4 regions of the Peribacillus sp. V2I11 genome follow, and region 3 is predicted to be linked to each of the others. Evidence: riboswitches for the same ligand, from Rfam matches in the RefSeq annotation. Region 3 holds a riboswitch; each other region holds the start of a gene.

Evidence for each region. A riboswitch is a leader RNA that binds a small molecule or an ion and turns the genes downstream of it on or off. The one in region 3 is predicted to bind S-adenosylmethionine.
Region 1: linked by a shared signal. The riboswitch ahead of QFZ73_RS05490 (methionine ABC transporter ATP-binding protein) and the one ahead of QFZ73_RS16415 (methionine ABC transporter ATP-binding protein) in region 3 are both predicted to bind S-adenosylmethionine.
Region 2: linked by a shared signal. The riboswitch ahead of QFZ73_RS13335 (methionine ABC transporter ATP-binding protein) and the one ahead of QFZ73_RS16415 (methionine ABC transporter ATP-binding protein) in region 3 are both predicted to bind S-adenosylmethionine.
Region 4: linked by a shared signal. The riboswitch ahead of QFZ73_RS08565 (sugar ABC transporter substrate-binding protein) and the one ahead of QFZ73_RS16415 (methionine ABC transporter ATP-binding protein) in region 3 are both predicted to bind S-adenosylmethionine.

What each region holds. Positions count from the first base shown of each region.
Region 1 covers NZ_JAUSYW010000001.1:1,126,024-1,129,137, reverse strand. The annotation lists gene QFZ73_RS05495 (methionine ABC transporter permease) at 1-619, opposite strand, end outside; gene QFZ73_RS05490 (methionine ABC transporter ATP-binding protein) at 606-1,622, opposite strand; SAM riboswitch class I at 1,692-1,796, opposite strand; gene QFZ73_RS05485 (MBL fold metallo-hydrolase) at 2,091-2,915, shown strand; gene QFZ73_RS05480 (hypothetical protein) at 3,019-3,114, opposite strand, start outside.
Region 2 covers NZ_JAUSYW010000001.1:2,771,614-2,774,727, reverse strand. The annotation lists gene QFZ73_RS13345 (MetQ/NlpA family ABC transporter substrate-binding protein) at 1-148, opposite strand, end outside; gene QFZ73_RS13340 (methionine ABC transporter permease) at 164-832, opposite strand; gene QFZ73_RS13335 (methionine ABC transporter ATP-binding protein) at 825-1,859, opposite strand; SAM riboswitch class I at 2,008-2,121, opposite strand; gene QFZ73_RS13330 (O-acetylhomoserine aminocarboxypropyltransferase/cysteine synthase family protein) at 2,239-3,114, opposite strand, start outside.
Region 3 covers NZ_JAUSYW010000001.1:3,363,726-3,366,839, forward strand. The annotation lists partial or broken gene QFZ73_RS16400 (hypothetical protein) at 1-174, shown strand, start outside; gene QFZ73_RS16405 (nuclear transport factor 2 family protein) at 231-599, shown strand; gene QFZ73_RS16410 (GNAT family N-acetyltransferase) at 686-1,159, shown strand; SAM riboswitch class I at 1,301-1,411, shown strand; gene QFZ73_RS16415 (methionine ABC transporter ATP-binding protein) at 1,796-2,818, shown strand; gene QFZ73_RS16420 (methionine ABC transporter permease) at 2,832-3,114, shown strand, end outside.
Region 4 covers NZ_JAUSYW010000001.1:1,786,971-1,790,084, forward strand. The annotation lists gene QFZ73_RS08560 (sugar ABC transporter ATP-binding protein) at 1-180, opposite strand, end outside; gene QFZ73_RS08565 (sugar ABC transporter substrate-binding protein) at 237-1,349, opposite strand; SAM riboswitch class I at 1,466-1,571, opposite strand; gene QFZ73_RS08570 (GTPase domain-containing protein) at 1,667-3,114, opposite strand, start outside.

The DNA.
Region 1 (3,114 bases), 2.2 Mb from region 3:
TTTGCACAAGGCAGATCAGCACGACGATCGTCGTGATCATGACTGTGTTGTCATAACGGTAATATCCGTACCGGATGGCAAGGTCGCCAATTCCGCCTCCGCCGATTGTCCCTGCCATTGCAGAGTAACCGATTAGCGAAATGGTCGTTAATGTCAATCCTTGAATGATTCCCGGTTTTGCCTCTGGAAGAAGTACATCCTTAATGATCATCCATGGAGTGGCACCTACGGCAATTGCAGCTTCAATCACTCCTCTGTCTATTTCACGTAATGCCGATTCAACGATTCTTGCAAAAAAAGGTATTGCCGATACGGACAGGGAAACAGAAGCCGCTCTTGGCCCTATCGTCGATCCCGTAAGAAGGTCCGTTAAAGGAAGGAGGGCGACCAAGAGAATGATGAACGGGATTGAACGTACAATATTGACTGCGAAACCGAGAGATCGATTCACGATGCTATTTTCAAAAAATAAATTCCTGGTTGTCGTAAACAGCAATACTCCAAGCGGTAAACCGATCAGCAGAGCTACTGCAAGGGAAACGCCGACCATATAAATCGTTTCAAGAAAGGCTTTATTAAGATCAGGTAAAATATTGACGATGGGATCAAGCAGTGACATGTTTTAACACCTCCACAGAACTGGAACGACTTTTTATATATTCCAATGTCGAATGAATTTGGGTGGCATCGCCAATTAACTCGATGATCAAAATGCCTAAAGGGACATCCTGGATATACTCAATTTTACCGTGTAAAATATTACCCTTTACTGAATGGGATTGGAGAGTATCCGAAAGAATCGACTCACCGGCGGTTTGCCCTTCGAATTGAATTTTAATAATCGTACCTTTACTTTCTTCAAGCAAGTGCGAAGGGAGTTCGAAATCCAGTACACTGCTAATGAATTGCTTCGTTAACTCCTGCTTAGGCTGTGAAAATATTTCATAAACGGGGCCTTCCTCAATTACCCGGCCATCCTGCATGACGGCGACTCGGTGGCATAGTTCTTTGACCACTTCCATTTCATGTGTAATCAACACGATGGTGATACCAAGCTCACTGCTTATCTTTTTCAATAACTGTAAAATCGCTTTTGTAGTTGTTGGATCAAGGGCTGAAGTCGCTTCATCACATAATAGTACAGTGGGTTCATTTGCTAAGGCGCGAGCTATGCCGACCCGCTGCTTCTGTCCACCGCTAAGCTGTGCCGGATAGACATCTTTCTTATCGCTAAGCCCTACGATTTCCAACAATTCCAATACACGTAACCTGATGGCGTCCTTCGATCGATGCGCTGCCTTTAAGGCGAAAGCGACATTTTCATAAACGGTTTTTGAACTGACCAGGGAAAAGTGCTGGAATATCATTCCGATTTTTTGGCGTTGTTTACGAAGCTCTTTACTTGATATAGAGTTTAAATCAATGCCGTCGATGATGATATTTCCACCTGTCGGACGTTCAAGCAAATTCAAGCAGCGGAGTAATGAGCTTTTTCCAGCCCCACTGTAGCCGACAATTCCATACACTTCGCCTGTTTTAATGGTCAAAGAAACGTTATCCACTCCGATAACTCGGTTTTTCTTCGAGACGTATTCCTTTCGGACTGAACGGATTTCAATCATGCGCTTTCCCCCTTAAACATTAAAAAAGCTGCCTCTATCATTCAGAAAGAGGCAGCGAAATTATATCGCGTCTTATCTTTCAGAATGCAATCATTCTGCAGGAAGTGGCACCGTTCCCTAAGGGCGGTTGCCGGACATCACAGGGCCTGATCCCTCCGTCACTCTTGATAAGTAAATTATTATTTTAGAATATTTCAAGTTTTATAATATAATCTATATTATTTGTAAAATTCGACAATGTCAATCGTTTCTGTGATTTTGGAATGATTTTTTATCGTTAAATTTGGTATGGTCCGTTAAAAAAATTCATGGAAAAAGGGCTATTATGCAATAATCCAGCAATTCCATCAAGGTTAATTATTCCAATATTTTCTTGTCAAAAAGGTAAAGTGGTACTACATTTATTATAGTGAAGTTAAAAAAAGGAAGATTAAACTATTTTGGTACAATGATGGGGGAGGCAATTGAATGATAGAGATTAAGACGATAAATGATGTGGTTTGTGTTCACGGGACTCCTGGCGGGAACAAGTCGGGGATGAGTGTTTATGTCTTTTTAACGGATGGCCTATTGATAGATACTGGAGCAGAGATTTTATTGGAAGAGCTTATTCCATTCTATGAGTCCGCAGACTTCGACTCAGTGGCACTGACTCACTATCATGAAGACCATACGGGGGGCGCTGCATGGATACAGGAACATAAAAAGGTCCCGCTTTTCATTCACTCGATGTCGGTTGAGGTTTGTGCAAAGGATGCTGTATATCCTGAATATCGCAAAATTTTCTGGGGAAAGAGAGACGCCTTTAAAGCTGAGCCGCTAGGGAAGGCCATTCATTCCCGTACCCAAACGTGGGAGCCGATTTTTACCCCTGGTCATGCGAAGGACCATATGGTGTATTTGAATCACAGTAATGGCATGCTCTTTTCAGGAGACCTTTTCGTAACGCCAAAAACAAAGCTTGTCTTACGGGAGGAGTCTGTCCCGGTCATCATCGGTTCCATAAAAAAATTACTTCAATATGACTTTGGGGAAGTGTTTTGCTGCCATGCTGGGCATGTGCCTGATGGGAAGGAAATGTTCCGGAAAAAACTCGATTATTTGGAAAACCTCCAAGGTGAAATTTTAAACTTACATTCTCAAGGGCTGACCGTTCATGAAATCCAGCAGGTCGTTTTACCGAACCGCTATCCCCTTATCGAGATATCTGGGCATGAATGGGATTCAGAACATATCATTACATCGATATTAAACGAAAATATTTTAAGTGCGAGGGAGAATGGAACTATTTGAATGTTATCCGTTTAACGGTCTGACTGCATACACATGGAGATGAACGGGATAGGTAAGTCCACATCAAATAAAGGAGAGCCCTCCATAAGAGAGCCCACATAATTTATTTATTGATATTGGGATCTGTTTCATCATAAAAGTCATGTGCTTCTTCGATGTTCTGAAGGTTAGCGACTTCATACACATTTCCGCCCGCCAT
Region 2 (3,114 bases), 590 kb from region 3:
TTTCAGCATGCGGAACATTGGATGCCCCTACAACTAATTTCTTCGATTCTTTCTCCGTATCACTGCCGCTTTTATCCTTTTCACTTCCACAAGCAGCCAAAGCGATAGATAACACTAAAATTAATGCAAATCCTAAAAACTTTTTCATCCTAGTCATCTCCCTTTATCTTTTGTCCAATTTAGATGTAATCACATCTCCAATAATTTGAATTATAAAGACGATAATTAGAATAACGACAGTCGCTACAAGCGTAACGTCATTTTGACTTCTTTGATAGCCTTCCAAATAGGCTAGATTACCAAGCCCGCCAGCGCCGATGACCCCAGCCATTGCGGTATATCCAACCAATGCGATCGATGTTACCGTGATCCCGGAAATAAGGGCAGGCATCGACTCTGGAAGAAGGACCTTCCAAATGATCGTGCTCGTTTTTGCCCCCATCGATTTAGCGGCTTCAATTACACCTTTATCGATTTCACGAAGGCCGATTTCGACCATACGCGCATAAAATGGGGCCGCACCGATAATAAGTGCCGGCAGTGCAGCGTTCTCTCCAATCATGGAACCGACAAGCGCTTTAGTGAAAGGAATGAGCAGCACGATCAAAATAAGAAATGGAATGGAACGGAATATATTAACGACAGCACTCATGACCCCGTTGACTGCCCGGTTTCCCCACATATTCCCCTTCCCTGTCAGGAACAGGATCAATCCTAATATTATGCCTATAAAAAAGGTTGCCACTACAGAGACGCTTGTCATGTAAAGCGTTTCTTTCGTTGCTTCAATAATGTCTTCCCAATCAACATTCGGCAATAATTCTTCAAGCATGAGTAATCACCTCCACGCCTACCTGCTGTGCTTTAATGAATTCGATTGCGCGGAGCATTTCATCCTCTGTGCCATCAAGATGGATAAACAATGTTCCATATGAACCGCTTCTTGTTTGGGATATCTTACCTTGAACGATATTGACATCCAACTCGAAGTTACGTACAAGCTTGGTGATCAACGGGCTTTCTGCATGATCACCTACAAAGGTCAATTGAATCACTTTGCCTGCAGGATAGCGTTCGAGCAAATGGTCCATCGTTTCTTTCGTTTCTTCTGGTTCCGTTACTTGTTGCACGAAACGCTTCGTCATTTGTTCTTTAGGATTCTTGAAAACATCCAGGACAGGACCCTGTTCAACAACTTGCCCGCTTTCCATCACGGCGACGCGATGACAGATTTTACGTATTACATGCATTTCATGTGTTATCAAAACGATCGTCAATCCCAGGCGCTGATTGATGTCAACAAGCAATTCGAGTATTGAGTCGGTAGTCTGTGGATCCAATGCAGAAGTCGCTTCATCACAAAGCAGCACTTTAGGATCATTTGCCAGAGCCCTGGCTATCCCCACCCTTTGCTTTTGCCCTCCGCTTAATTGTGAAGGATAGGCCTTTTCCCTGCCTTCCAGTCCGACTAACTTGATCAATTCGTTCACACGCTTGGTTCGTTCAGTTTTAGAAATTCCTGAAATTTCCAAAGGGAAAGAAATATTCTCCTGAACGGTCCTTGACCATAATAGATTGAAATGTTGGAAAATCATGCTTATTTCTTGACGGGCCTTACGGAGCTGAGCCCCTTTAATTTTTGAAATTTCCTTTTCAGCCACCACAACGGATCCCTCTGTGGGTGTTTCCAATCCATTGAGCATTCTGATCAAAGTACTCTTCCCCGCCCCACTGTAACCGATGATACCGAAAATCTCGCCTTTATTTATTTCAACATTCACATTATTTACAGCCTTGATCGTCTCACTGTTTCCTTTTCCTGTACGGAACAGCTTACTGACTTTCGTCAATGTAATCATTAATCCTCACCTCTTTTTTTATCCAATAAAACCTATGAACTTAGTTGATTTCTCTACATTATTAGTCTGTTTCTCATATCATTTTTCCCCAAAAAAAAGAAAAAACCTTTCTGCATGAGCAGAAAGGCAGGTGAAGAAACAGGCCTTCCTCTCATCTTCCAAAGTGATTAAACTTTGTGTGAATTGGCACCTTTCCAAGGAATTTCTCCTTGTCGGTTGCCGGGTTTCATCGGGCACATCCCTCCACCTCTCTTGATAAGAGCTAATATATAGAATATTTGTACATCATTAAGTTCTTTAGTATGGTGAAATTTTATCATAGATAAAAAAGGAGCGCAATGTATATTATTTCTAGTACAAGAATGAACAGGAACTTTGCTTAAACCGTTTTGGAAGTCAAGGAGACGATATTCGTCGCTTTTTCAATTGCCTGTTCCAAATCTTCTATTAAATCCTCTACATTTTCAATCCCAATGGATAAACGGACTTGATCAGCACGCACACCCGCTTTCGCAAGACCCGCCTCATTCAATTGTTGATGGGTCGTACTGGCTGGGTGGATGATCAAGCTCTTCGCATCCCCAACATTCGCTACATGGGACCATAATTCCACCGAATTGATAAGTTTTGCCCCAGCTTCGCGATTACCTTGTATCCCAAATGTAACGACAGATCCAGCTCCCTTTGGCAAATATTTATCCGCAAGGGCTTTATCGGGATGATCCTCATCACCAGGATGTGAAACCCAAGTCACCGCAGGATGGTTTTTTAAATATTTAATGACAGACTTGGTGTTTGATAGATGCTCTTTCATCCTTACATGCAGCGTTTCAAGTCCAAGCGTAAACTGGAAAGCACTTTGGGCACTTAACGCAGGACCTAAATCACGGAGTAACTGGACTCGGGCTTTCGTTATGAATGCTGCAGGTCCAACTGCCTCGGCGTATACCAGACCGTCGTAACTTGGGTCGGGCTCCGTGAAGCCAGGGTAGTTTGGCGAGTTCCAATCGAACTTCCCTCCATCCACGATGACACCGCCTAGCGTCGTTCCATTTCCCAGAAGCCATTTTGTAGCGGAATGGATCACAATATCCGCTCCAAAGTCAATTGGTCTGCATAGATATGGTGTCGCGAAGGTATTATCAATGATTAAAGGTATGCCTGCATCATGGGCGATTTCCGCTACCGCTTCCATATCGAGCACCCTCAAACTTGGATTTCCGATCGTTTCAGCAAAAATGGCCTTAGTTCTTGG
Region 3 (3,114 bases):
AAACATAAAGAGTTATATGCCCAATCTCATTATGGAATTAGATATATTATTGAAAAAAATGATTTGGAAATATTTAAGGAAATAATAGATGATAGCTATAATTTAGGTTTTCCAAAATCATTCAAAAGACATACTAACATAGAGATTAATGAATTGCATAAGTTCATCAATTGAGGTATTACAGGTGCTGAAAGGTTGTTTCCGTTAATGGTAAAAGGAGGACAAGATGAATGGAAAGTGAATCTTCAGTGTTAAAGGAGCATTTGCATCAACTGGAGGAGAAATTGTTAAAATCTGAAGTCCGTACATCTCCAAAAGAGCTTTCATCATTATTGAAAGATGATTTCTTCGAGTTCGGCAGTTCGGGTAACATATGGTCTAAAAGCGATTTTTTGGGGCAAGAGGGGGCCGCAGCGGTTAAAATGACACTAAGTCAATTTGATATGCATCAATTGTCTGATGATACCGTGTTAACCACGTACCGGATTTTTGATGAAGATAAAGTGGAACATACCCTAAGGAGTTCAATCTGGAAATGTACGAATGGAAGATGGCAAATGTTTTTTCATCAAGGCACAAAAACGAAAGGGCCTCTTTAAGCCCTGATAGTGAAATATCATAAAAGATCGTAAGTGAAATGAGTTTTACCTATTTGAAAACTATTTCACTAAAATGATAGGGGTGGATGAAGCTGATCTTTCGGACCATTGATACGGACAAAGATAAAGATATTATCATTAAATTCAGGAAAGATTCTTTTGTTGTAAGTTTTGGATCTGAAGATGGTTTTGGAGATGAAAATACATATCTGCAAAGAATGAAAGAAAGGGTCCGCAAATTTCCGGATGGACAAGTGATCATTGAAAAGGACCAAGAACCGATTGGACAAATGGAACTTCAAATTCGGGAGTATGAAGGAACTGAAATCGGCTATGTGAATCTATTTTATCTTATTCCCGAATTCCGGAGTAAAGGCCTTGGCAAGGAATTGGTTCGCTACGCAGAAAACTTTTTCAGGCAATTCAATGTATCCGAATATCATTTAAGGGTTTCTCCGGATAATCAAAGGGCGATTCGTTTATATACGAGTTCAGGCATGTTGAAGATAAGCGAAGAAAATGAAAAATACCCTGTATGGAGAATGAGCAAATCATTATGAAATAGAAGTATAAATTATATTAATATAATTAAAAAAGTGTCAATTCACTATACTGTGAAAATATTTAGAACAATGAAATATATGGTTGACTTTAGAGAAAATTGAATATATAGTGAAGGACATAATTAAATATAACGTTAATTCTTATCAAGAGATGTGGAGGGACTTGGCCCTATGATACCTCGGCAGCGGGTTTTTACTTTGTAAAAATACTGTGCTAATTCCAACGGACGAAAGTTTGAAAGATAAGAAGGAGCTTTCCTTAGATAATTAATTTAAGAGTTTACTCTTTTTTATGTCTAAAAGAGGCCTCTTCTGTCTGATGACGGAAGAGGCCTCTTTTGTTTATTCAAAATGTATATGGTTATTTGGAGAATGGGTGCAGTTACTCATGAGTTTCGCGCAATTGCTCGTGAAATTCGAGCAGTACTCGTAATTGTGATCATAAACTCGTGAGCTTTGAGCAGTTACTCGTGAGTTTCGCAGATTTACTCGTGAGTTTGGCGTAGTTACTCGTGAGTTTCACGCAGTTACTCGTAAATTTCGCAGAATTTAACCCTATCATTATGAAACTTTGCAAAGCTCTTCTCTCTGGATAATGAATTCGTACAAATAAACAGCATGGGGGGAGATTGGATGATTGAGTTTCAAAATGTTAAAAAGGTTTATCAAACAAAGAAACAGACTGTTGAGGCTTTGAAGGGCATTAATTTGACAGTGGAAAAGGGGGATATATTCGGTGTAGTCGGTTACAGCGGGGCCGGGAAGAGTACGTTGATCAGGTTGGTCAATTTGCTTGAACATCCTTCAGATGGACAGGTGATTGTTGGGGGCAAGGATTTAACCAAATTGAACCCGAAGGAATTACGGGCAGAAAAGAAAAAAATCGGGATGATCTTTCAGCATTTCAATTTGCTGAATTCAAAGACCGTTTTTGATAATATCGCCATGCCGCTGATTTTATCGGGAACTCCGGCTAAAGAAATCAAAAAGCGGGTAGCCGAGCTGTTGGAGTTCGTTGGCTTATCAAGCAAAGCAAAGAGTTATCCGGAACAATTATCCGGCGGTCAAAAGCAGCGGATCGGCATTGCAAGAGCATTGGCTACCAATCCATCAATCTTATTGTGTGATGAAGCTACATCTGCATTGGATCCACAAACAACGAGTGCAGTTCTGCAGCTCTTAAAGAAAATTAATAAAGAATACAATATTACCATTCTGCTAATCACTCATGAGATGTCTGTCATCAGGGAAATTTGCAATAAGGTAGCGGTCATGGAGGGCGGATGCGTCGTTGAACAAGGTTCGGTTTTCGAAGTTTTTGCCAAACCGCAAACGGATATTGCAAAAAACTTCGTGAGAACGGTCATACATGATGAGATTCCACAAAGTTTCTTAAAAGGCATAGGGTCCCACATTCCGATTATTTGGAAAATTAATTTTATTGGGACTACTTCGGGTACTCCTTTACTTTCAACGATCTCGAAGAAATATGATGTTCATTTAAGTGTTTTATCAGCCAATATTTCTGAAATCCAGGAAACGCCTTTCGGGAATTTGATCATTGAAGTGACCGGGAACAAAAATGAGGTGGACAAGGCTTATCAATATATTAAAGATGAGGGGATTCTCGTCCAGGAGGTGCAGATAAATGGGTAATACGCTTTGGGGAATGGAAATAACGGCAGATCAGCTGTCGACAGCTTTCGGTGACACACTTTATATGGTAGCCATCTCATTGGTATTTTCCGGATTGATTGGGCTTCCGCTCGGCATCCTGCTTGTCATTACAAGAAAGGGTCACATCCTGGAGAATAAATGGATCTTCAATGTATTGAACCCCGTCATCAATATATTACGGTCGGTTCCTTTCATCATCTTGCTTGTAGCACTTATTCCGTTTACCAGAATGATTGTCGGCAGTGCGATCGGAACGAATGCGGCCATTGTTCCGC
Region 4 (3,114 bases), 1.6 Mb from region 3:
GTCACCTGAATAATGGACATGGGCTCCCGATAAAACTTTCATTAACGTCGATTTCCCTGCTCCGTTTGCACCGACCAATGCGTGGGCTGTCCCTGATTGTACGGAAAAATCAACTTCACTCAGCGCCTTCACCCCCGGAAATTCAATCGAAATCTTCTTCATTTCTAGTTTCGTGCCCATGTCCATTCCCCCTTATTGAACAGACACTCCCTTCACTGGAAAGAGAGTGTCTCTTTTTACTTTTTATAATGATCTTTCAAAACCTTCATCCAATCTTCTTCAAATTCCGCCGATACACCCCAGCCATCGACAATACCAGACAGGTTTGCCATGTTTACCGCTTCTTTTGAAGCTTGGATTTGCTTTTGTGAAATAAGTGATGCCTCCAGGTCATATGTTTGCGGCGTTTCTTCGCCCGCTAATTTTTTTGCCAATATCCTCATATTCACTGCCCCGATCAACTTGGGATCGACTGCTGCCGTGTAGGACCACGAGCTATCAGCTGATTGGATTTCCTGGAGATCTGCATTAGATACATCAATTCCATATATCTTCACTTCATCTCTGCCCGCTTCTTTAATCGCCCGGGCTGCACCGATTGCAAAGGCATCCCATGTTGCGAAAATGGCATCCAATTTACCTTTAGGGTATTTATTCAGCATTGCTGCTACAGCATTTTGTGTCTGAACCGAAGTATCAGCAGATGCCACTCCGAACCTTTCGACTTCTTTAATCCCAGGATTTTCTTTTAATTTTTCCTGATAGACTGCATTTCTTCTTACCATTGGAGGAAAACCGTCCACCCAAAGATATGCAATTGCCGCTTCACCTTTCTGTTCTTTTATCAGTTTATCAAAAGCCAATGTTGCCAAAGCTTCATCATCTTGTGAAGTTAATGTTACGCCTTCTATTTTAGATAGATCGCTTATTGAATCGAATGTGACAACGCTTTTACCTGCATCAACCAACTTTTGAACGTCATTCACAGTTGCTGCATCATCACCATGGGAAATGATATAGCCGTCGTAATCTTCCTCCAAAGCTTGCGCTATCGCATCATGGAATTTAGCCGTATCACCATTTGCTGTATACGTATCCACTTGAAATCCCAGTGCTTCTCCTTCTTCTTTTGCCCCCGCCAGGTATTGGGCCGTATGATCATCACCGCCAATTTTACGGATCACTTTGATTCTGGCTCCATCCCCATCAGCAAATCTTTCCGGGACATTTTCAAATGATACTTTTTCTTCTTTCTTCGATTCTGTGGAACTCTGCCCAGTAGAGCAACCCGTTAAAAGCAAAGCCGAAGCGATGGCTGAAATGAATATCCCTTTAATAGACCTTCTCATCTTGTTTCCCTCCATATTTTCTTATTAGTCTTATCTGTTAAGTTGGTGTAAATCCCAAAATAAAAACCTCTCTAATTATAGAGAGGTTTAATCGGCTGTTTTGCAGACTTGTCCCTCTCTTATCTGTCAAAACATTTCTGTTTTGCAGGATTTAGCACCAATTCCTAATGGAACGGTTGCTGGGCATCTTAGGGCCAGTCCCTCCGCCACTCTTGATAAGAGATATATTGTGTTACGTTTTCGTAATTATCACTTTATAGGGATATAGTCGTAAAGTCAATAGATTTTTGAATATTTGAAATGTTCCCTGTCATTTTTCATTTTCTTTGAAGCTGGGCTAGACGCTTTTTCTCGATTTTTTCAAGCCTCTCCAACTGCCTTAATTTCACTTCGAACAAAGTGATCGGGTCACGGTAAACTTCCGGATTTTCTTTCATATGCTCCAATGCAGCCTGGTAGTCTTTTATTTCAGTCTGCGTTTGCTCTATCGTTTTTTGAAGTAAGGCAAATGAACTGCGATAGAAAAGTGAGATGTCCCGATCCAAAGATTTTTCAAACAATCCAAATTGGGTAAGGAAACGTTCCGTGATCATTTCGGCAACATCCAGGTAATCTTCACTTTCCAGGTATTTCTTATAACGATTGTACATATTGGCTTTATTTTGCGGTATTGCCCCAAACAGCTTCCCTGCTCCTTTAAGCAGCAATTGTGATGGAGTCCTGCGCAAAAGGATATTAACGTTTTCGATGCGGATACTGCTTGTCATCCGGTCGGCATCACGGCGCCAGTCATCCAATACCCTGAAGTCACCTGCCAGCGTAATCCGTTCTTCTTTGTATAATTCATTGAATCCGGCACTCATCTCATCCATAAACTGCTGGCTTTGTGAGAACTCCATTTGGGAACTGGCAATCCAGTCTTGAAGAGAACGGTAATATTGAGGCATGATCTTGTCAGAAATGAAGTTTTGAATCCGCTCATTCATTTCCTGGTTTAACTGTACATGGACCTGACTGAAATCACTGCTTTCCGTTAACGATTTAGAGCAATCCCTCAGTAATTCAGGAATTTTTGAATAAAGCTGATTTTTCACTTCGTCCTTAAGCGAACGATACGACCTTATGATATTTTCACTTTTTTCTTTTTCCAAATCAGCCAGTTGATTGACCGCCCCATTCAGTTTGACTTCCATCTGTTCATTCCAAGAGATGGAATGCTCGCATTTCCGCTCATTGGCTGCCCGTTTTTCTAATAGATAAGATAAAGTTTTACGAATGAATGCCAGGATTTTTTCAGATCTTCTTTCCTTCCAATTATCATCTTGATAATTCGATTGAAGGAAGGCTGAAAGGTCCTTCAATTGCTGCCTGCTGTCATAATGTTTTGAGAAAGCGAATACTTTCGCATTCGGGAAATATGCATTCACTTTATCCCATGTTTCGTCTTCCATCCGGACTGCGACCTGATCACTGTATATCGTATCCATTTTATTTAATAGGAAATGAATCGGCAGTTTCGGAGCCATCATTTGAATTTCCAATAACAGATCCCGTTCGCTGCCCGTGAAAGGCGCCCGGGCGTCAAGAACGAACATCAGGCCATCACTGCCATGTAAATAGGCTTGGAAATCGGATTCCACGCTTTTTTCCCCATTGAACCCCGGTGTATCCAGTAATCGCAGATGATTATTTCTTAGGTAGTCACTGATGATGGTCACATCGACAATAGTCCCGCGCTGGCGGCGTGTTTCATCCAAATCAGTTA